DNA from 3 places in the Lysinibacillus pakistanensis genome. Region 1 is predicted to be linked to each of the others. Evidence: a T-box and tRNA genes for the amino acid it is inferred to sense, from the RefSeq annotation. Region 1 holds a T-box; the other regions hold tRNA genes.

Region 1 (7,431 bases):
ACGCATGTTACCATCTATCTCAGCTTGTGGCACCTGTCCCTCAAAGGATTTTTCAATAAACTTCAATGTACGATTAACAAAATTGCCATATGCCCCAAGTAACTCCCCATTATGGCTATAAATAAATTCTCGCCAGGAGAAATCTGTATCACGATTTTCTGGCGCATTCATTGTTAAAAAATAACGAATCGAGTCTGCATCATATCGACTTAAAATATATGGCACCCATACCGCCCAATTTTGACTGGTTGATAATTTTCGCTTTTCTAGTGTCAAATATTCGTTCGATACAATATGTGTTGGTAATGCCTTTGCCCCTATTCCCATTAAAATGGCTGGCCAAATAACGGTATGGAATGGGATATTATCCTTACCATGTACATAATACGAAATTGTCTCTTCATTCCATAAATCCTCAATAGCTATTTGATGCTGCTTTGCCCATTCGATGCTTGCAGTTAAATAACCTGCAACCGCTTCAATCCATACATATATTTTTTTACCTTCAAAGCCTGGAATCGGAACATCAATACCATTTGGTAAATCTCTCGTTACTGCACGGTCTGGTACTCCTTCTGCCAAGTAGCGCTCTGTTAATCCCAGTGCATTATCACGCCAGCGTTTTTCGATCTTTGCTTGTGCTAGATATGTGTCCAATCTTCCTTGAAATTGACTAAAGGCAAAATAAAAATGCTCCGTTTCTCTAATAATTGGCTCATTGCCGCAAATTTTACAGCGTTTATCGATTAAATCGAGTGGATCTAAAATTGTGGAACAATTATCGCACTGATCACCACGTGCCTTTGCACCACAGTTTGGACAAACTCCCTCTACAAACCGGTCCGGCAAAAACTGTTTATCTGTTTCACAATAAGCCTGCTCAATTTTCTTTTTATATAAAAAATTATTCGCAAGTAGTTGTAAAAAAATAGCCTGTACAGAGTCATGATGATGCTTTGCATCTGTACGGGTATACAAATCATAGGTAAATCCTAAATCATTAAAGCATCGAGTAAATTCCTCATGATAATGATTAGCGATAGCCTCAGTAGTTGTGTTCTCTTGTGCGGCGCGAATAGAGATTGGTGTGCCATTACAATCACTTCCTGACACATATAAAACCCTTTCCCCCTTTTGTCGGTAATATCTAGCCAAAATATCACCTGGTAATAATGCAGCAACATGCCCTAAATGCAAAGAACCATTTGCATATGGCCAAGCGCCTCCAATAACAATTGTCATTCTAATTGCTCCCCTCGCTGCTGAATGAAGATAAAAATGGATAAAAAAATCGCCCTAATCAAAACTGATTAGGACGAGTATACCCGTGTTACCACCTATATTTACAAATAGCTCACACTATTTGCCTCTATCAGTACGTCTATCTATGAGAGATACTGTTGCTGTTGTAACGAGTGCCTATCTCGTCGTAATCTACTTGCTTAATGCTTTCGGTACGAGGCTCAAAGGTCATTTTCAAAAGGGTTCATTTACCTCATTTCCACCAACAGAGGCTCTCTATAAAATGTTGATCCAATTTACTTTTCCTTCTCAACGCTTTTTCTATTAGGTTGGCACCATTTTACGCTTTCTTCGCCTGAAATGCAATCTTTGTCGATAAATGATTAAAAGCTTTCGGTAAATCGTATGTTTTTCTCGATAAGATAAAAATATTGGGCGATAAAAAATTAAAGCTTAAGCCAATTGAACTTGTAATAAATCTTTTAGGTCATCAATGACAATATCCGCCCTTTGTAGCTCTGTTTCCTGTGCGAAATCAAAACGTACCCCGATTGAGAGAAGCTGATTATCATGGGCAGCCTGAATATCAGAAGAACGATCACCGATAACGGCTCCTTGTTGAATGCCATTTTCTACAATCACTTTTCTTACTAAATCTGATTTATGACCACTTGCAATAGACTGAATGCTGTATGTACCTTTGATAAAACGCTCCAATTGATAGGTATCCACTATTGCTTGTAAGTACTCCTTCTGTCCATTGCTGGCAATGTATAGCTTATAGTGCTCTGCCAAAGCAGCAAGTGTTTGCTCTGCATTTGGATATAATGCGCCCTTACCATTCCGTATTTGCTCAATCAACTTAACATGGAATAATGAATTGCTCTCTTCACGTATTGCTATAGAGTGCATTGGACATAGTGTTTCCCAAACAACAGGTAGTGGCACTCCCATAATTTCTCGATATTCTTCGATTGGTGTATCCTCCTGCCAAAGTCCCTTATCTCGTAGCACATCAAACGTCGCAGCAAGTGCAGGCTCTAAAATTAGATTGGTTTGAAATAAGGTTCCATCCATATCAAAAATAATAGCTTTTGTCATAAAGCCACCCCCCTATACTATTATGAACGTTTTCTCCTCTTTATTGTTTCGCTTTAATATTATACATAAATATAATCCCCCTCTAGTTCCCTAAATACTAAAGGAGGATCATTTTTTTAAGGCTCTAGGGGTACGATCATTTCTAATTCTTTTATTTCTTGCCAATAACCTTGCTCATTCGTCTTACCAGGTTTAAGTGTAAATGATTTTGGCATTTTCTCCATAGGTGGTAGCACTAGAATAATATGATGTCCATAATCCTTGGTTGCCCCCATTTGCATATTCGCCCTATTGTATAGCTTCCCTTCACTATCTGTAACCTCAAACTCAAAAAATGGCCATTGATCATTTCTATCTAACTCTTTTGGATAATCTACTAGGACATCTATACGTGTCAATAGTGGTGTAAATGATACCTTTGCAACATTTAATTTATATAAACCATCGTTAGTACTAGATTTTACTTTTGGATAGTAGCTAATAACTTCTTCCATTAATTTTTCAAGTGTAAAGTCCACATGCCAATTACCTTTGTAGCCAAATAAATTGCTGCCATCTAATGCAACTTCAATTTTATCCCCATATATATCTGTATTGGATAATGTTAATTCATGATGTTCAATAATTGTGTTCCTATCAATATCATCTTGACCTGTAGAACCCATAGCAACATCTATTGGTTCCCCATTGATAGTTAGCGTATTAGTTCCTACAACCTCTTCTTCTAAAGAAACACCATTCCGCCCTGTATATGCGACTGTAACTAGTAATCTATTCCCATCATATACCGCTTCTTTAACAGACATTGTAAGGCCCCCGTGCGTATCCTCTTTACCTATTTTTGTCATCAATTGTTCTTGTTCAATCTTTTTAGCTGCAATATCCCCAAATTCAGCATAAATGATTCCTATATAAGGCACATTGGCTAATGCAGTCGCAATTGCGGGAGAGAAAAATCCCGAACCTAGTAGTGTTATACACAATCCACAGGCAACAAGGAGAGGTTTTAAAATTCTACTTTTCAGCTTCTTCCTTTTTGCTGCTCTTATTGCCGCCTGCTCTCTCATCATCAATTGATCAAGTGGAATATCGATACGATTAATTTCCTTACTCATACAAGTAACCCTCCCTTAAGACTGGTTTTAATTCTTTCTTAGCCCTGTTAATATAGGATTTCACTGTTCCTTCGGGACATCCCAGCATTTTTGCAATCTCTTTGACAGTGAAATCATGATAAAAGCGTAGCGACATAATTGTTTTATATTTGGCATCTAAAGTATCAATAGCCTCTTTTACATCTAATGAATATGCGATATTTTCCATACTTTGATTTCCAGCTATCTCTGCAAAAAACGCCTCATCTCCGGAAGTAAATTTTCTTGCATCTTTTCTAATAAAATCAATAGATTTATAAACAACAATCTTCATTATCCACCCTGGAAAACTATTTGGATTCTTTAAAGTTTTCAATGTTGTATAGGCTTTATAAATAGACTCTTGATAAATATCAAGCGCATCCTGCTCATTTCGAACATACGAGTAGGCAGTACGATATAATTTCTCACGCATGAAAGCAAGCAACTGCTCAAATGCTTCATCATTCCCCCTTTTTGCGCTCTTAACCAATTTTTCTATATCCACCCAATCTCCTCCTTCTGGCTATACTTTAAAGTCGTTTGAGGAAGGGAAAACGTTGCAAAAAAAATAGATGCCCTCTTCTTACAGAAGGACATCCATTTAATCAAAAAATTCCATATGTAGCTTTTCCATCTTATAGTAGTTCAACCGATCCTGTAATGTTCCTGTATGAAATTCGAATTTATGACCGTCTGGATCTATGAAATAAATTGACTTTTTGTCTCTGACATCTCGTTCTCTTCCCTGTAAAATATTCACGTGATTGTTGACAAGCTTTTCATACATTTTTTCAAAATCAGCCTCATCAATAGTGAAGGCTATATGTGTATAGGATTGATGTATTTCCCGACGTGGTATATCTTTTTCTACATTCAGAGCAAGCCATAGCCCATTTAAATCAAAATAGGCAGTGCTTTTTCCTTTAACTAATAACTTAGCATCGAAAATAGTTTCATAGAACGCGATTGATTGTTCTAAATTCGACACAGAAAATAATAAGTGATTAATACCCTGTATAGTCATATCTTAACCGCCCCTCCATGGTTAACAAAAAGTTTTGCACAATGGCAAATATGTACGATACTCTCCTCATCAGTTGTATGCAGTTTTCTTTCTAAGCCTTTGCTATCACCTTACCTGCTTCAGCACCTATAACCGGAAAACATACTTTGCACCCTTTGAATCGAAAAGCGTTTTGCCAGCAGTGACTTTTTTTGCACGTCCAAATAATACTGTACCAATAATGGTAATGATGACTGTCCCTCGAATCCATTTCTTCTTACCCAACCTTATTCCCTCCTAAAAAGCAGAACACAGATACCTCAAAAACTATCTGTGTTCCTCAAAACTCATTTCTTTTTTCCCTTTTTTAATCCCTTCGCAATTTGCTTCCATTTTCGTTGCTCATTAAGCCTTGCCTGTGTATTTGTCTTGCGCTCTATAAAGGCCAGCTCCTTTTGCAATTTAAAGTAGCTTTGAAGTCGAGATTCCTCAAGCTCCCCATCTGCTATTGCCTGCTGTACAGCACAATGTGGTTCCTTTTGATGTGTACAATCTCGATAATGACAAACCGCTGAAAGCTGTTCTATGTCCTGAAAACTAGAAGCAAGACTATCTCCTTGATCCCATAATTGAAGTTCACGCATTCCTGGCGTATCAATTAAACACCCACCTTCAGGTAGTACCACTAACTCGCGATGTGTTGTCGTATGGCGCCCTTTAGCATCATCATCACGAATGTCAGATACTTTCATGAGCTCTTCGCCACTCAGCATATTTGTCAGTGTAGATTTTCCTGCACCTGAAGAACCAAGCAATGCTCCTGTCACACCATCTGTAAATAATGCACGAATATCCATTAACCCTTCACCTGAATAGGCACTTGTTACAAAAATATCTACTCCAAACGCTACAGATTCAACATCTCTTACCTTATCTGAAACATTAGCACATAAATCAGCCTTTGTTAGTACAATAATCGGTTTTGCCCCTGAATCCCAAGCTGCTATTAAATAACGCTCTAAACGTCGAATATTAAAATCTGCATTTAAGCTCATAACAAGCAGCACAATATCTACATTGGATGCTACAATCTGTTCCTGTATTTCCTGCCCCGCCACCTTGCGTGAAAAAACTGATTTTCGTTTAAATAGTTGATGAATAATAGCCTTTTCTTCACCAGGCATTTTTTCTACTAGTACCCAATCGCCCACTGCTGGAAAGTCCTCGCGTGCTAATGAGGTATAGGCAAAATGCCCTGCAACTGTTGCTAGCCACTCACCTTCTTCTGCTAATACACGATATGAATGCTTATGCTCTAATGTAACTCTTGCGGGTACACAATTCACTAGCTTAGTCTGCTTCTTATATTCAATCATTTGCTCTTCAAAATATGTGTTAAAACCTAATGCTGTTAAATTCAATTTAGTTTCCTCCTAAAAGTGCATATCAATTTCACCTTGGCATAATTACTTCCGGATTTTGAAAATCCATGACATCCGCAGAATGAAGATAAAAAAACCTTGTATCTGCGCAATTCGGCAGTTACAAGGTTTCACAGGCACGTTTAAGAGAATACACAAATCGAACTAATGAACTTAAGTCAAATTGTATATTTTAGGCGTGTGAAATTGAACAAACCGAATTGCAGTTCGCTAAAAATAGATCTATTCATCATGTCACATCACCTACTTCCAATTATTTGTTTTTAATATAGCGAAATCTTCCGAAAATGTCAAATACAATCTAATAAGCATGTATCCCCTTGCTCCTTGCATACAATGAACAAACCACTATTAACAAAGGAGATGTTGAATTGCCAAAAATCATTTCTATCAGTACATACCAACCACCGTACACATTACGGCAAACAAACGCAGAGGAATTAACGAAGGAACTTTTTCACACAAAAATCCCAAAATTAGAAAGATATTTAAAAGTATTTGAGAATGGTGGTATTGCAACTCGTCATTTTTGTGTACCGCCAGAATGGCATCGTATTGATCATTCCTTTGAAGAACGCAACGATTTATATATTAAGCTAGCAACACAATACAGTGTGGCTGTTATTCAAGCATGCTTACAAAATGAGAAATTTTTAAAAATACCCATTTCGCCAAAGGACATTGATGCCATCATTTTCGTAAGTAGTACAGGCATTTCAACACCAAGTATTGATGCACGAGTGATGAATCAACTTCCGTTTTCAGACAAAGTTAAACGTATACCACTTTGGGGACTGGGCTGTGCTGGTGGTGCTGCTGGTATTAGTAGAGCTTATGATTTTTGTCTTGCCCATCCAGAAGCAAAAGTTCTTGTTGTTTGTGTGGAGCTTTGCAGTTTAACCTTCCAGCCAAATGACTTTTCAAAAAGTAATTTAGTCGGTGCCTCTCTTTTTGCAGATGGTGTAGCATGTATCCTTGTCTGTGGAGAGGAAGCGAAAATTGAGACAAGAATGCCAACACCGGCTATCATAGCAACCGGCTCCAAATGGATGCCAGATTCAGAGAATGTAATGGGCTGGGATATTAAAAACAATGGCCTACATGTTGTTTTTCAAAAAAGTATCCCCGCTATAATCACTAATTGGCTTGGCCCATTCATTGAGCAATTTTTAATGGAGCAGGAATTATATACTGAACAGCTTCATCACTTCATTGCACATCCTGGCGGTAAAAAGGTTTTAAAGGCTTATGAAGATACGCTTTATTTAGCACCCCAAAAAAACGACATTTCTCGGGAAATATTAAAAAATCATGGAAATATGTCATCTCCTACGGTGCTATATGTATTAGAGCAATTTATGTTAAATAAAGGACAAGTGGAGGATACTGGTTTGCTCGTCGCTCTCGGCCCTGGCTTCTGTGCTGAAGCTGTATTACTTAAATGGAGGGAGTAGCATGATCTTCTATATTATACTGATTATCGTGATTCTACAAAGATTGACAGAGA
Region 2 (7,431 bases), 410 kb from region 1:
AGCGAAAGCGAGTCTGAATAGGGCGAAATAGTACGTGGTCGTAGACCCGAAACCAGGTGATCTACCCATGTCCAGGGTGAAGGTAAGGTAACACTTACTGGAGGCCCGAACCCACGCACGTTGAAAAGTGCGGGGATGAGGTGTGGGTAGCGGAGAAATTCCAATCGAACTTGGAGATAGCTGGTTCTCTCCGAAATAGCTTTAGGGCTAGCCTCGTGATGAGAATACTGGAGGTAGAGCACTGTTTGGACTAGGGGGCCATCCCGGTTTACCGAATTCAGACAAACTCCGAATGCCAGATATTTATACACGGGAGTCAGACTGCGAGTGATAAGATCCGTAGTCAAAAGGGAAACAGCCCAGACCACCAGCTAAGGTCCCAAAGTAATCGTTAAGTGGAAAAGGATGTGGCGTTGCACAGACAACCAGGATGTTGGCTTAGAAGCAGCCATCATTTAAAGAGTGCGTAATAGCTCACTGGTCGAGTGACGCTGCGCCGAAAATGTATCGGGGCTAAACGATTCACCGAAGCTGTGGATTGACATCTACGATGTCAGTGGTAGGAGAGCGTTCTAAGTGCGTTGAAGTCAGACCGGAAGGACTGGTGGAGCGCTTAGAAGTGAGAATGCCGGTATGAGTAGCGAAAGACGGGTGAGAATCCCGTCCACCGTATGACTAAGGTTTCCTGAGGAAGGCTCGTCCGCTCAGGGTTAGTCGGGACCTAAGCCGAGGCCGATAGGCGTAGGCGATGGACAACAGGTTGATATTCCTGTACCACCTCCTCACCGTTTGAGAAATGGGGGGACGCAGTAGGATAGGGTAAGCGCGCCGTTGGTTGTGCGCGTCCAAGCAGTAAGGCGTGTGTGTAGGCAAATCCGCACACTGTAACGTTGAGCTGTGATGGCGAGTCCGTATGGACGAAGTTCCTGATTTCACACTGCCAAGAAAAGCCTCTATCGAGGTGAGAGGTGCCCGTACCGCAAACCGACACAGGTAGTCGAGGAGAGAATCCTAAGGTGTGCGAGAGAACTCTCGTTAAGGAACTCGGCAAAATGACCCCGTAACTTCGGGAGAAGGGGTGCTCTTGAGCGTGCAAGCGCATGAGAGCCGCAGTGAATAGGCCCAGGCGACTGTTTAGCAAAAACACAGGTCTCTGCAAAACCGTAAGGTGACGTATAGGGGCTGACGCCTGCCCGGTGCTGGAAGGTTAAGAGGAGTGGTTAGCGCAAGCGAAGCTGCGAATTGAAGCCCCAGTAAACGGCGGCCGTAACTATAACGGTCCTAAGGTAGCGAAATTCCTTGTCGGGTAAGTTCCGACCCGCACGAAAGGCGTAACGATCTGGGCACTGTCTCAACGAGAGACTCGGTGAAATTATAGTACCTGTGAAGATGCAGGTTACCCGCGACAGGACGGAAAGACCCCGTGGAGCTTTACTGTAGCCTGATATTGAATTTTGGTACAACTTGTACAGGATAGGTAGGAGCCAGAGATCTCGGAGCGCCAGCTTCGAAGGAGGCGTCGGTGGGATACTACCCTGGTTGTATTGAAATTCTAACCCATGCCCCTTAGCGGGGCAGGAGACAGTGTCAGGCGGACAGTTTGACTGGGGCGGTCGCCTCCTAAAAGGTAACGGAGGCGCCCAAAGGTTCCCTCAGAATGGTTGGAAATCATTCGTAGAGTGTAAAGGCACAAGGGAGCTTGACTGCGAGACCTACAAGTCGAGCAGGGTCGAAAGACGGGCTTAGTGATCCGGTGGTTCCGCATGGAAGGGCCATCGCTCAACGGATAAAAGCTACCCCGGGGATAACAGGCTTATCTCCCCCAAGAGTCCACATCGACGGGGAGGTTTGGCACCTCGATGTCGGCTCATCGCATCCTGGGGCTGTAGTCGGTCCCAAGGGTTGGGCTGTTCGCCCATTAAAGCGGTACGCGAGCTGGGTTCAGAACGTCGTGAGACAGTTCGGTCCCTATCCGTCGTGGGCGTAGGAAATTTGAGAGGAGCTGTCCTTAGTACGAGAGGACCGGGATGGACACACCGCTGGTGTACCAGTTGTCTTGCCAAAGGCATCGCTGGGTAGCTATGTGTGGACGGGATAAGTGCTGAAAGCATCTAAGCATGAAGCCCCCCTCAAGATGAGATTTCCCATTACGCAAGTAAGTAAGATCCCTCAAAGACGATGAGGTAGATAGGTTCGAGGTGGAAGTGTGGTGACACATGGAGCTGACGAATACTAATCGATCGAGGACTTAACCAAAAAAGTTTGAAGCATTCAATGCGCCGTTTATCCAGTTTTGAAAGAATAAAAACTATTTATAAGATACTTGTCATTATGATAAAATATGTTATAATAGGTATTGTCTTTCAAATAGTCTAGTAATGATGGCAAAGAGGTCACACCCGTTCCCATACCGAACACGGAAGTTAAGCTCTTTAGCGCCGATGGTAGTTGGGGGCTTCCCCCTGTGAGAGTAGGACGTTGCTAGGCTATATACTAAAATTATTCCGAAGTAGCTCAGTTGGTAGTAGCACCTGACTGTTAATCAGGTTGTCGCAGGTTCGAGTCCTGCCTTCGGAGCCATTCTTGGAGAGTTGTCCGAGTGGCCGAAGGAGCACGATTGGAAATCGTGTAGGCGGTTAACACTGTCTCAAGGGTTCAAATCCCTTACTCTCCGCCAGCACTTTACGATTTTATTCCAAACGAAGGCCCCTTGGTCAAGTGGTTAAGACACCGCCCTTTCACGGCGGTAACACGGGTTCGAATCCCGTAGGGGTCACCATGTTAATACCCAGAAACGGAGGATTAGCTCAGCTGGGAGAGCATCTGCCTTACAAGCAGAGGGTCGGCGGTTCGAGCCCGTCATCCTCCACCATTAAATTTATAAATAGTATATTATTATCGCGGGGTGGAGCAGTGGTAGCTCGTCGGGCTCATAACCCGAAGGTCGTTGGTTCAAATCCGGCCCCCGCAACCAAAATGGTCCCGTGGTGTAGCGGTTAACATGCCTGCCTGTCACGCAGGAGATCGCCGGTTCGATCCCGGTCGGGACCGCCATTTTTAAAAATATGGGTCAGTAGCTCAGTTGGTAGAGCATTAGATTGAAGCTCTAAGTGTCGGCGGTTCGATTCCGTCCTGACCCACCATATTTTGCCGGTTTAGCTCAGCAGGTAGAGCAACTGACTTGTAATCAGTAGGTCGTGGGTTCGATTCCTATAGCCGGCACCATTTTCCCGGAGGGGTAGCGAAGTGGCTAAACGCGGCGGACTGTAAATCCGCTCCTTAGGGTTCGGCGGTTCGAATCCGTCCCCCTCCACCAGTTTTATTGTAATAGGGGCATAGTTCAACGGTAGAATAGAGGTCTCCAAAACCTTTGGTGTGGGTTCGATTCCTACTGCCCCTGCCAATTAATTTTATGGCGATTGTGGCGAAGTGGTTAACGCACCGGATTGTGGTTCCGGCATTCGTGGGTTCGATTCCCATCAGTCGCCCCATTTTCTATAAAATTAATAAAAATCCAATAAAATATAATTATGGCGATTGTGGCGAAGTGGTTAACGCACCGGATTGTGGTTCCGGCATTCGTGGGTTCGATTCCCATCAGTCGCCCCATAAAAATTTTGGGGTATAGCCAAGTGGTAAGGCAACGGATTTTGATTCCGTCATTCCCTAGGTTCGAATCCTAGTACCCCAGCCATTTTTGCGGAAGTAGTTCAGTGGTAGAACACCACCTTGCCAAGGTGGGGGTCGCGAGTTCGAACCTCGTCTTCCGCTCCAAATATGATGGCGGCATAGCCAAGTGGTAAGGCACGGGTCTGCAACACCCTTATCACCGGTTCAAATCCGGTTGCCGCCTCCATATTATTTTTGTTAATCGGTGTATCCGATTTTTTTTATCTCCATTATGCCGGTGTGGCGGAATTGGCAGACGCGCACGACTCAAAATCGTGTTCCTTTGGAGTGTCGGTTCGACCCCGACCACCGGTATCTTTAGATTAATTATTAAAAAAGTTAAGAAAGCTCATAAACCTTGATATGATAGGGTTTATGAGCTTTTTATATTTCCTTAGAAAACGATAAGAATTGGTTTTGTTTTATACAAGCTGTTATCCAAAAAGGGTTTTATGAGTAGAATTCTTTTAAAGGGGGATGAAGATGGAGTTTAAGGATTATTTGATGCAGGAGTATAACATTAGCGAAAGTTCTGCAAAGGACTATGTAGGGCGTTTTAACGGTATTATCAATAGAGGGTTGTATAATGGAGAAGATAAAATGACTAACACTCTAAAAAAAGCTATTGAAAAAGAATTTCCAAATTCAAAAAATCATTATTTCCTTACACTTGAAAGATATATTAAATATAAAAAAAGAATAAACTAAAAGCTCAGGTTAGCTTATGACGAAATAGTTGTACTTATGCAATATGAGATGTTAATCACTACTCATTATACATTTCTGTAAAGGTTTCGAATGCTTCAACTTTCGGAGTAGAAATAAAAAAATATTAGTTTGATTTGAATAAGAAAAAAGCGTTTTTGGAAGATAGTAATTCCAATTCGCTTTTTTTGTTTAAGTAATGATAAAGGTTCTTTAAAACTATCTTAGAATTACTTCTTCTCTGTGGCAAAATAAAAAACAGAAAATATAGGGAAAATTATTCCAGGCCATAATGCAGTACTCCATCCTCCAATCGCATAGGTCCATCCCCCGATTGCTGACCCGATTGCACCACCAAAAAAGAAAATTGCCATGAATAGTCCATTAAGACGACTACGAACTTCGGGGTTCAACGAGAAAAGCGCACGTTGGCTAAGCACAAGATTTGCGGATACCCCAGCATCTAACAATAGGGATGAAACTACTAGAACAGCTATTCCAATAGGTGAGCTAGTTTGAATAATAAGTGGCAATAAAAGGGAAATAACGACTGTAAGAAGTGCTATTCCGGTTGCAGGTCTAGTTAAGCCACGATCAGCAATTCGTCCTGCAATAGGCGCGGCTACTGCACCAGCGACCCCAACAAGCGCGAATATCGCAACTTCTTTCTGAGAAAAATGAAAGGCAGGGCTAGTTAGCAGTTGTGGAACTGTTGTCCAAAACAAACTAAAAGATGCAAATACACCTGCATGATATGCTGCACGACGGCGTAATATCGGGGTTGTTCGTAACAAATGCCACATAGATCCGAGCAGCGCTATATAGTGTGTATCCGCTGAAGGCTTTCTTGTAGGTAACACCTTAGAAAGTACAATAGCTAAAACCAAAATAGTTATGGCAGACAAAATGAATATTGCATGCCAGCCAAGAAAGTCAGCAACTAAGCTTGATAAAGGGCGTGAGAGCATAATTCCAAGTAACAAACCGCTCATGACATTGCCGACAACACGGCCACGTGAGGAATCGGAAGCAAGATATGATGCAAAAGGTACGAGTACTTGCGTAGCTACCGAACCTAAACCTATGACAAACAAAGCGACTAAGAACAACAAAATCTGTTTCGTCATTACTGTAGTAGCAAGGGCGACTGCGGTGATAAGTAAAGATGAGACAATCAGCTTCCGATTTTCAAGAATATCTCCTAAAGGCACGATAAATAGCAAACCGGCAACGTAACCGATTTGTGTTAACGTAACGATTAAGCCAGAACTGTTTGCTGACAACCCGATTGATGAGCTAATTACCCCAACTAAGGGTTGCGCGTAATACAAATTAGCAACAATGATACCACATGCGGTAGCCAAAAGAATGGTTAACCACGAAGGAATGTTTTTTTCAATTGTTTGTTTCTTAGTATCCACCATTTTATACAACTCCTTGTAGTGTTTAACAATTAATAATTAAAACGTCGTGTAGTTTTCTCCATAAGATAGTTGATTATTTTATAATACTGAACGTTTAGTATATTAAATAATTAACCATATGATATACTGAACGTATAGTTTTGTAAATAGGTAATTTCAACTTTCTGTTTTTCTAAATAATTGATATACTGAACATACAGTTTATTAATTTTGGAAGAAAGGTGGTATCTATGATGAATGGAAAAAGAGGCAGACCACGTAATTTAGAAGCACAAAAGTCAATCCTTTCCGCATCTTATGAATTATTGTTGGAAAATGGATTTCAAGCTGTCACAGTTGATAAAATCGCTGATTATGCCCAAGTGAGTAAAGCAACTATTTATAAATGGTGGCCAAACAAGGCTGCAGTAGTGATGGATGGTTTCCTATATGCTGCCTCTGAAAGATTGCCCGTGCCTGATACTGGTTCGGCGTACAATGATATTCTAATTCACGCCACAAACTTAACCATGTTTTTGACGAGTCGAGAGGGGACTATCATTACACAGTTATTAGGTGAAGGACAGTTTGATGCAGGATTGGCAGATGCCTATCGTGCTCGATATTTCCATCCCCGCCGACTTGAAGCAAGGAGTCTTTTTGAAAAAGGAATTCAACGCGGTGAATTGAAAAAAAGTATCAACATTGATATCTGTATTGATTTAATTTATGGTCCTATCTTCTATCGATTACTTGTGACTGGTGAAACATTGGACGAACCATATGTACAACAACTAATATTAAACGCTTTTGAAGGAATTCGTTCTACCTAGTTGTAAAATAGGTTTAATCATCGCATTTTCAAGAAGTATTCCAAATAAAATGATGTGACTTTGCTGAAGGCTATTCTAAGCTAGGCTTATACTTATTTGTAGTAGTGTGATAATGAAATTGCCTTCCACTGAGGTTCCTCAATGCCCCACTTCATATCAGAAATTACAAATACAAAAAATAATTAAAGCCCTTTCTAGGGAGAAGGGCTTGAGTTTACTATATTATCTTTTATTAAATTTTGTGAAAAGGCTTTTATAATTAAAGTTTCTCTTCCCATATCCAAATTGGCTTCTGAAGAACGATGGATGTAAGATGCCGGTTGATTCTTTTCGAATTCACTGTCATCTCGTTGCTCAGAACGATCACTGTTAATTCTTCGTCATTTAGGCGTGTAACATAATGACGGAAGCCACTTGGATATCCTCCTGGGTGTCCAACTGCTTTTTTCCCCATGATATCTTGAGTATACCATCCATATCCATATTCAAACGGAAATTTTTTAGCATGGGTTGTACTCATCAGTTCTGATGTTTCTTTGCTTATCAATACATTATTACGCAAAGCGCTGTAAAACAGTTCTAAATCTTCAACTGTAGAAATGATATCCCCAGCTGCATACGCTGCAGAATTATGCATTAAGGGTCCTATTTTCCCTTCCACATGTCCTTCCGCTTTTGGTATACCAGCAGAAACCGTGAACATGGAACTAAACATGTTGCTTGGCTCAAAAATATGCTCTTCTATATAATTTCCATATGGCTGTCCGCTGACTTTTTCAATAATTAGTCCTAACATCACATAACCAGTGTTACTATAACTA
Region 3 (7,431 bases), 810 kb from region 1:
AAGAGGAGGGACATTAGATACACCAGCAATTGTTGCCTTTGCCTCTGCTATTGAAAATTATCATTATAATGATCAGTATTTTCATGAACTACGAGAATATTTTAAGAGAAATTTACCAGATACTTGCAGACTAATTGACTGTCAGAGTCAATTGCCCAATATTTGTGGTGTATTGATGAAAAATTTGGAGGGGCAATATGTTATGCTAAAATTAAATGAAGCAGGAATATGTATTTCTACAGGAAGTGCCTGCGATATTCATAGTGAATCTGGGACAAAAGCTATTTTATCAATGGGCTATTCGATGCAAGCAGCACGACAATTTTTTAGGATCTCTTTTGGTCCTACAACGACATTTGAGGAAATTGATCAACTAAAAATGGCACTTTCTACTATTTAATAGATTCAGTAGATAAATATACGCATTAATAAATGTAAAAGATATACTATTCCATTGACTCAATTAGTTGGAAATGAAAAATTCCCACTAATTGGGGTTCTATTTTATGTTCATTTAATATTATTCTCAATACAAATTCTTCCTATTTCATAATTGTATAGTTTGTGTAAAATAATTGTTTTCTTTTTTTTTAACAATTGCTATAATGAATAGCAGAGTGATAATTTCTCTTACATGACAAAAATATCTTTAAAAAGTAATAAATTCTTTTTTTTATAAAAAAGTATTGCACAATGTGAGAAAACGTTATACAATAATTCTTGTCTTGAAGGACAGGTAAAACAACTTCAAAACAAAAATACATAAGTCTAGTGATGATGGCAAAGAGGTCACACCCGTTCCCATACCGAACACGGAAGTTAAGCTCTTTAGCGCCGATGGTAGTTGGGGGCTTCCCCCTGTGATAGTAGGACGTCGCTAGGCATAATACCCAGGAGGATTAGCTCAGCTGGGAGAGCATCTGCCTTACAAGCAGAGGGTCGGCGGTTCGAGCCCGTCATCCTCCACCATATGCCGGTTTAGCTCAGCAGGTAGAGCAACTGACTTGTAATCAGTAGGTCGTGGGTTCGATTCCTATAGCCGGCACCATTTTGAGCCATTAGCTCAGTTGGTAGAGCATCTGACTTTTAATCAGAGGGTCGAAGGTTCGAGTCCTTCATGGCTCACCATTAAGATTACCAACAAATATATGCGGGTGTGGCGGAATTGGCAGACGCACTAGACTTAGGATCTAGCGCCGCAAGGCGTGGGGGTTCGACTCCCTTCACCCGCACCATTTTAGTAAAATTGCCAGATAAAAACTTATGCACATGCGGAAGTAGTTCAGTGGTAGAACACCACCTTGCCAAGGTGGGGGTCGCGAGTTCGAACCTCGTCTTCCGCTCCAAATGTGCCGGGGTGGCGGAACTGGCAGACGCACAGGACTTAAAATCCTGCGGTAGGTGACTACCGTACCGGTTCGATTCCGGTCCTCGGCACCATTTTTAATGCGCCCGTAGCTCAATTGGATAGAGCGTCTGACTACGGATCAGAAGGTTATGGGTTCGACTCCTGTCGGGCGCGCCAAAAGAACGAACGGGAAGTAGCTCAGCTTGGTAGAGCACTTGGTTTGGGACCAAGGGGTCGCAGGTTCGAATCCTGTCTTCCCGACCATTTTCTAAAATTATTATGGGGCCTTAGCTCAGCTGGGAGAGCGCCTGCCTTGCACGCAGGAGGTCAGCGGTTCGATCCCGCTAGGCTCCACCATAATAAATAACCAGTATAAAGATCCTGGCGGCGTAGCTCAGCTGGCTAGAGCGTACGGTTCATACCCGTAAGGTCGGGGGTTCGATCCCCTCTGCCGCCATCTTAAAGGACCTTTAGCTCAGTTGGTTAGAGCAGACGGCTCATAACCGTCCGGTCGCAGGTTCGAGTCCTGCAAGGTCCACCATTTATATATTGTTACGGAGGTATACCCAAGTCTGGCTGAAGGGATCGGTCTTGAAAACCGACAGGCGGGTAACACCGCGCGGGGGTTCGAATCCCTCTACCTCCTCCAGTTTTTAAATAAATGGTGCTTGAGAACTCGAAAAGAATATAATTATCGCGGGGTGGAGCAGTGGTAGCTCGTCGGGCTCATAACCCGAAGGTCGTTGGTTCAAATCCGGCCCCCGCAACCAAAAAGGTCCCGTGGTGTAGCGGTTAACATGCCTGCCTGTCACGCAGGAGATCGCCGGTTCGATCCCGGTCGGGACCGCCATTATTTTTCAAGAGTAGACATGAGAAGCAAAGAATGAGCAAGCTTAGCATGGACAAAAAGGGTCAGTAGCTCAGTTGGTAGAGCATTAGATTGAAGCTCTAAGTGTCGGCGGTTCGATTCCGTCCTGACCCACCATTTATGCGGGTGTAGTTTAATGGTAAAACCTCAGCCTTCCAAGCTGATGTCGTGGGTTCGATTCCCATCACCCGCTCCAAGGGCCTATAGCTCAGCTGGTTAGAGCGCACGCCTGATAAGCGTGAGGTCGATGGTTCGAGTCCATTTAGGCCCACCATTATTCCGAAGTAGCTCAGTTGGTAGTAGCACCTGACTGTTAATCAGGTTGTCGCAGGTTCGAGTCCTGCCTTCGGAGCCATTTTTTATTTGGGGAAGTACTCAAGAGGCTGAAGAGGCGCCCCTGCTAAGGGTGTAGGTCGGGTAACCGGCGCGAGGGTTCAAATCCCTCCTTCTCCGCCATTGGCCCGTTGGTCAAGTGGTTAAGACACCGCCCTTTCACGGCGGTAACACGGGTTCGAATCCCGTACGGGTCATACGAGAAAAAGCAGTAGATGTTAATTTACATCTACTGCTTTTTTATGATTTCTTCGTTTGTTTTTGCTTGATATGTTAAAAGCATAAAAAATCCTTATACATCCTTCGATATAATCTTTCATTCTGAATAAGCTACAAATATACTCGTAGCCGAATTATTTACTGTCATTTAGACAAATATTCCATGGTAAATCTCAATAATATTGGTATATCCTTTGGAATAACTCTAGCTTTCTTTTATAATAGAGGTTGAATAGAATTAGTAGGAGGTTATAAATATGAAGAAAAAGCAAAATAAATGGATTGTGAGCGCGGCATCTACAGCATTGGTTGCAGCAGCTGTTGTTCCTACTGCAAGTGCAGCCTCCTTTACAGATATTGCAAAGAGTGACCATAAAGAGGGGATTTTGGCATTAGCAGATGCAAAGATAGTTGGTGGATATACTGATGGCACATTTAGACCAAATTCTACCCTTACGCAAAGCAATGTTATTAAATTTTTAGGAAAATGGCTAGTATCCGAACACTACCAAGTTCCTGCAGATTACAATAAAAAAGTACGCTTTACGGATATGCAGCCAGCAACTACAAAAGATAAAGAATTACTGCAATATGCAGCGCTTATCTATGATAATGGCATAACCAAAGGTACTAACAACAAGTTAATGCCTTCAGCGAATATTACACGTGAACAAATGGCCTCTTATTTGGTAAAAGCGATTGAGACAGTTTATGATATTGATTTAATTGCAAAGTATAAAGAAGAAAACCATAAATCCTCTATTACGGACTTAAAAAATGCAGCAGTAGAGAATCGTGAAGCTATTATTGCCCTTGAGTATGCAAAGATTACTAATGTCAAAACATTTAATCCTAAAAGCACACTAACACGTGGTCAATTTGCATCCTTTTTACATCGTACTATGACCAATATTAAAGAGATGATAAAAGTTCCTGAGGTGCCATTGCTTATCCAAACAGTGAAAGTAGTAGATGCGACTACACTACAGGTAACGCTAACAGACGGGACAAGCCACAAGGTAACATTAGCAACGCCACTTATTGAAAATGTGGAAACAAAGGTGGATTTTAAAATTAATGATAAATCCTATTCAGCTGTTGTTACATATGAAGTCAATGAACTAAAGGTAATATCAGTGGAGGGAATTAATGGCTCTCAAATTAAAGTTGCTTTTAACCTAGCAATTGATCCACTTTCTGTATTAAAAACGGATGGTAAACTACAGGATAATATTGCGGCTTTCTCTAATGTGGATACATTAAGATCACTATCCATTGTGAAGGCAGAAATTAGTGCTGATAAAAAATCAATCATCTTTACAGTCAATGAGCCATTGAAAGGCACACATCGTTATGTACTTAACAACATTAAATCAGAAAAAGGTCTACTACTTAAACAAGTAGATGCGAATTTTGTCACTGCTGGGGATACGCAACCCCCTACTATTTTGGGAACAACGCAAGGAAACAACTCTTCAATTGTAAAAGTGCAGTTTTCTGAGCCAATGGCAGCATTTCCAAATGAACGCATTCAATTCACGTTACCAAATGGAACAAGGGTGATGAATGTAGTGGGAAGCATTGAGCAAAACGCTACTGAAGCAACCTTTGATTTATCAGCTGCAACAGTGAATGGCGGTTATTTGGCACCTGGTGCAGCTATGCAGATTACATTTGTAGCAGCAACAGATTTAGCAGGAAATATCATTTCACCAAATCCAGCTACTATCTCAGTGAAAAAAGGGGATAGAGATGGTATTCCGCCAGCGCTATCCACTGTCACACAAACGGGTCCAAATACATTCCAGTTATTGTTTTCAGAGGAGATTCAACCACTTTATGTATATGATTTATCCATTAAAAGTGGACAGACTTCATTCACCATCAATAAGGTTGAGAAAGATCCTAAAAATGGTCGTTTAGTCAATGTAACGGTAGATCCAAGAAATATACTTCAGGGAATTACTACTATTGGGACGGCTACTGGTCGCGTAATTACTGATTTATCAGGTGAAACAGCAACCTTCTCAACAGTGTATAATTTTATTAGAGATGATAAAGCGCCTGCTTTAACCCATTCTGAAATTGTTTATGAAGATAATGTAGAATATTTACAATTAACTTTTGATAAGCCTGTACAGTTAGGAGCTTATGCAAAAGCAGCATTTACTGGAAGCTATATGAATAACCATATTTTATATGAACTATCAAGAGGCCCTCAAAGTGATATTCATATTGTAAAAGATCAACCTACGAAATTACGCGTTAAGATAGCAGGATTACTTGGCCCTTATGATGCAAAGGGAGCTCTTTATGATGGTAAATTGACTTTATTTAACGTAACAAATTTATATGGTGTACCTATCAATGAAGTACAAAATGTTAAATTTTCGCGTAATGGTGATTTGAATATTAATAACAATAAACTTTCATTATTGCCGAATAATGGGATTCAAACATCTGCAACAGATAATTCGATTAGAGATAATAATATTGTGTATCTAAATTTCAATTATCCTGTTGATGCAGCACTTGCTCAAAACATTCAAAATTATAGTATTGATAATGCACTGATTGAAAGTGCAATTGTAGAGAGCTCTAATTTAAATCGTATTAAGCTCACGTTGAAAAAGGACTCCAATAACTTTACTGGAGGTCGATATATAACAATTAAAGGTTTAAGAGCTGCGAACTCTATGGAGTCATTCGATGAGGTGCGTACATTAATTACTCTTAATGAAAATATTGCACCAAAGATTCAAACTATTAATGTTAACAATTCACAAACATTAGAGCTTATTTTCAGTGAGCCAGTCAAGAATGGTGGTACTATGGATTTTGATATTCTTGTAAATGGTAATTCAGTAGCAGCTACAACTACTTATACACAAGATAACAGAGTCCTAATTACAATACCTCAAAGTGGGTTTGAATACGGTAGAAATGTGACAATTCTAGCTTCATCTAGAAATACGCTTACAGATTATAGTGGGAATAAGTTGGATTTCACTTCGCAGTCAATTATAGTGCAAAGATAATTTGTTTTTCCCGGCAACTCTACCTAAAGTTGAATACTAAAATGCAGTAGATATCAATTTTATCTACTGCATTTTTTATGAAAAACTTGTGATATTTATTAATGTGAGATAAACGGAGATTTATGTATAAACTGAGGATCGTCTAGATGTTTAATAATAAAGGCTGCTATATCCTGATTTGTAATTTTTATGCCAGGCATATCTGTTTGGCCTACTTTTATAGACTTAGATGTTAAACTATCTTTTACAAAGGGTAATCTAAAAAGTGTCCATTTAATATTTTTATTGTTAGATAAAATTTTCCACTCCAATTTTTTATCTTCCATCATCTTAGGAAAGAGAACTTCAAATAACTTCGCGCCAACACGATTCAACAGGCTTTTCTTGTCTCCATCAATTGTTAAAGAACCACCCGATACACCTATATAGCGGTTAATGTTCAAATCCTGCATCACATCAAGAATAGTTGTAGTGACCTTGCTATAGATTGGATGATCTTTTGCTGGCTGCCCAAATGTATTTATGACAATATTACAGTCTTTGAATAGCTCTCGAATAGTATTTATATCCTGTATCTGACCTTTCACAATGTCCATCTTTTCATTTTTATACGATAATTTTTCAGGGTTTCTCGCAAGCATCCGAACGTAATATCCTTGCTGTATAGCATGCTTTGCTAAATGTTTTCCCACCCTCCCTGTTCCTCCAATAATCGCTATTTTATAGGAGCTATCCATTCTATCGCCTCCAATAAGTATAATAGTATGTTTACGTTTTAGACTTACATTGGTTTCAAATACCTTCCAATGGATATTTTAAAAATATCTATTGACCTTAACGCTACGTAAAGGTTTACAGTAACATTAAAGGGAGGTGAGAAAATGGAATATACAATTCAAGAGCTTGCGCAAATGTCAGGCGTGAGTACTAGAACGCTTCGTTATTATGATGAAATTGGATTATTGAAACCAGGGCGAACCAATGATGCAGGCTATCGATTTTATGGGCAGTTTGAGGTTGATATGCTACAGCAGATTTTATTTTATAGAGCTTTAGATATGAAATTGGCTACAATCCAACAAATTATTCAAGCATCTGATTTTCAGCCAAAAGAGGCACTTGAAACGCATCGTGCTGCTTTACTTAAGCGGAAGGAGCAGCTTGAACAAATATTACAAACAGTGGAGAGAACTATACAATCAATTGAGGAGGAAAGACCAATGACAAATGAGGAGAAATTTATTGGATTTAAAGAAAAGTTAATCGAAAAGAATGAAAAGCAATACGGTCAAGAAATTCGTGCAAAATATGGGGATGATCAGGTGGACGCTTCAAATGCAAAGCTAATGAATATGACAGAGGAGCAGTATCAGGCAATGCAGCAACTAGAACAGCAGCTATTTGATCGTTTAAAAGAAGCGATGGAAATCGGAGATACAAATAATGATGTGGCAATGGAGGTAGCAGAGCTTCATAAGCGGTGGTTATGCTTTTCTTGGTCACAATATTCCAAAGAGGCTCATGCGGGAATTGCTCAAATGTATACGGCGGATGAACGCTTTACAGCCTATTATGATGAACGCATTACCGAAGGAGCCGCACAATTTTTACACGATGCCATTATT

Evidence for each region. A T-box is a leader RNA that pairs with one kind of tRNA and senses whether it is charged. The one in region 1 lies ahead of metG (methionine--tRNA ligase), so its partner is inferred to be a tRNA-Met.
Region 2: it encodes a tRNA-Met, which carries the amino acid that the T-box ahead of metG (methionine--tRNA ligase) is inferred to sense. The anticodon was not compared.
Region 3: it encodes a tRNA-Met, which carries the amino acid that the T-box ahead of metG (methionine--tRNA ligase) is inferred to sense. The anticodon was not compared.

What each region holds. Positions count from the first base shown of each region.
Region 1 is NZ_CP126101.1:4,865,673-4,873,103, forward strand. It holds gene metG (methionine--tRNA ligase) at 1-1,242, opposite strand, end outside; T-box leader at 1,309-1,564, opposite strand; gene QNH24_RS24190 (NIF family HAD-type phosphatase) at 1,696-2,343, opposite strand; gene QNH24_RS24195 (DUF4179 domain-containing protein) at 2,460-3,458, opposite strand; gene QNH24_RS24200 (sigma-70 family RNA polymerase sigma factor) at 3,451-3,984, opposite strand; gene fosM (FosM family fosfomycin resistance protein) at 4,081-4,503, opposite strand; gene QNH24_RS24210 (hypothetical protein) at 4,630-4,767, opposite strand; gene rsgA (ribosome small subunit-dependent GTPase A) at 4,830-5,903, opposite strand; gene QNH24_RS24220 (type III polyketide synthase) at 6,296-7,378, shown strand; gene QNH24_RS24225 (isoprenylcysteine carboxyl methyltransferase family protein) at 7,380-7,431, shown strand, end outside.
Region 2 is NZ_CP126101.1:4,452,601-4,460,031, reverse strand. It holds rRNA gene QNH24_RS22290 (23S ribosomal RNA) at 1-2,256, shown strand, start outside; rRNA gene rrf (5S ribosomal RNA) at 2,372-2,487, shown strand; tRNA gene QNH24_RS22280 (tRNA-Asn) at 2,504-2,580, shown strand; tRNA gene QNH24_RS22275 (tRNA-Ser) at 2,586-2,677, shown strand; tRNA gene QNH24_RS22270 (tRNA-Glu) at 2,705-2,779, shown strand; tRNA gene QNH24_RS22265 (tRNA-Val) at 2,797-2,872, shown strand; tRNA gene QNH24_RS22260 (tRNA-Met) at 2,900-2,974, shown strand; tRNA gene QNH24_RS22255 (tRNA-Asp) at 2,979-3,054, shown strand; tRNA gene QNH24_RS22250 (tRNA-Phe) at 3,068-3,143, shown strand; tRNA gene QNH24_RS22245 (tRNA-Thr) at 3,150-3,225, shown strand; tRNA gene QNH24_RS22240 (tRNA-Tyr) at 3,233-3,316, shown strand; tRNA gene QNH24_RS22235 (tRNA-Trp) at 3,330-3,403, shown strand; tRNA gene QNH24_RS22230 (tRNA-His) at 3,416-3,491, shown strand; tRNA gene QNH24_RS22225 (tRNA-His) at 3,534-3,609, shown strand; tRNA gene QNH24_RS22220 (tRNA-Gln) at 3,619-3,694, shown strand; tRNA gene QNH24_RS22215 (tRNA-Gly) at 3,700-3,774, shown strand; tRNA gene QNH24_RS22210 (tRNA-Cys) at 3,783-3,856, shown strand; tRNA gene QNH24_RS22205 (tRNA-Leu) at 3,904-3,984, shown strand; gene QNH24_RS22200 (hypothetical protein) at 4,153-4,377, shown strand; gene QNH24_RS22195 (MFS transporter) at 4,605-5,798, opposite strand; gene QNH24_RS22190 (TetR/AcrR family transcriptional regulator) at 6,032-6,610, shown strand; gene QNH24_RS22185 (serine hydrolase domain-containing protein) at 6,870-7,431, opposite strand, start outside.
Region 3 is NZ_CP126101.1:4,058,096-4,065,526, reverse strand. It holds gene QNH24_RS20290 (cysteine desulfurase family protein) at 1-400, shown strand, start outside; rRNA gene rrf (5S ribosomal RNA) at 768-883, shown strand; tRNA gene QNH24_RS20280 (tRNA-Val) at 894-969, shown strand; tRNA gene QNH24_RS20275 (tRNA-Thr) at 973-1,048, shown strand; tRNA gene QNH24_RS20270 (tRNA-Lys) at 1,053-1,128, shown strand; tRNA gene QNH24_RS20265 (tRNA-Leu) at 1,151-1,235, shown strand; tRNA gene QNH24_RS20260 (tRNA-Gly) at 1,272-1,346, shown strand; tRNA gene QNH24_RS20255 (tRNA-Leu) at 1,352-1,440, shown strand; tRNA gene QNH24_RS20250 (tRNA-Arg) at 1,449-1,525, shown strand; tRNA gene QNH24_RS20245 (tRNA-Pro) at 1,536-1,612, shown strand; tRNA gene QNH24_RS20240 (tRNA-Ala) at 1,630-1,705, shown strand; tRNA gene QNH24_RS20235 (tRNA-Met) at 1,732-1,805, shown strand; tRNA gene QNH24_RS20230 (tRNA-Ile) at 1,813-1,889, shown strand; tRNA gene QNH24_RS20225 (tRNA-Ser) at 1,905-1,997, shown strand; tRNA gene QNH24_RS20220 (tRNA-Met) at 2,044-2,118, shown strand; tRNA gene QNH24_RS20215 (tRNA-Asp) at 2,123-2,198, shown strand; tRNA gene QNH24_RS20210 (tRNA-Phe) at 2,258-2,333, shown strand; tRNA gene QNH24_RS20205 (tRNA-Gly) at 2,339-2,412, shown strand; tRNA gene QNH24_RS20200 (tRNA-Ile) at 2,414-2,490, shown strand; tRNA gene QNH24_RS20195 (tRNA-Asn) at 2,495-2,571, shown strand; tRNA gene QNH24_RS20190 (tRNA-Ser) at 2,582-2,672, shown strand; tRNA gene QNH24_RS20185 (tRNA-Glu) at 2,675-2,746, shown strand; gene QNH24_RS20180 (S-layer homology domain-containing protein) at 3,026-5,806, shown strand; gene QNH24_RS20175 (NAD(P)H-binding protein) at 5,905-6,543, opposite strand; gene QNH24_RS20170 (MerR family transcriptional regulator) at 6,688-7,431, shown strand, end outside.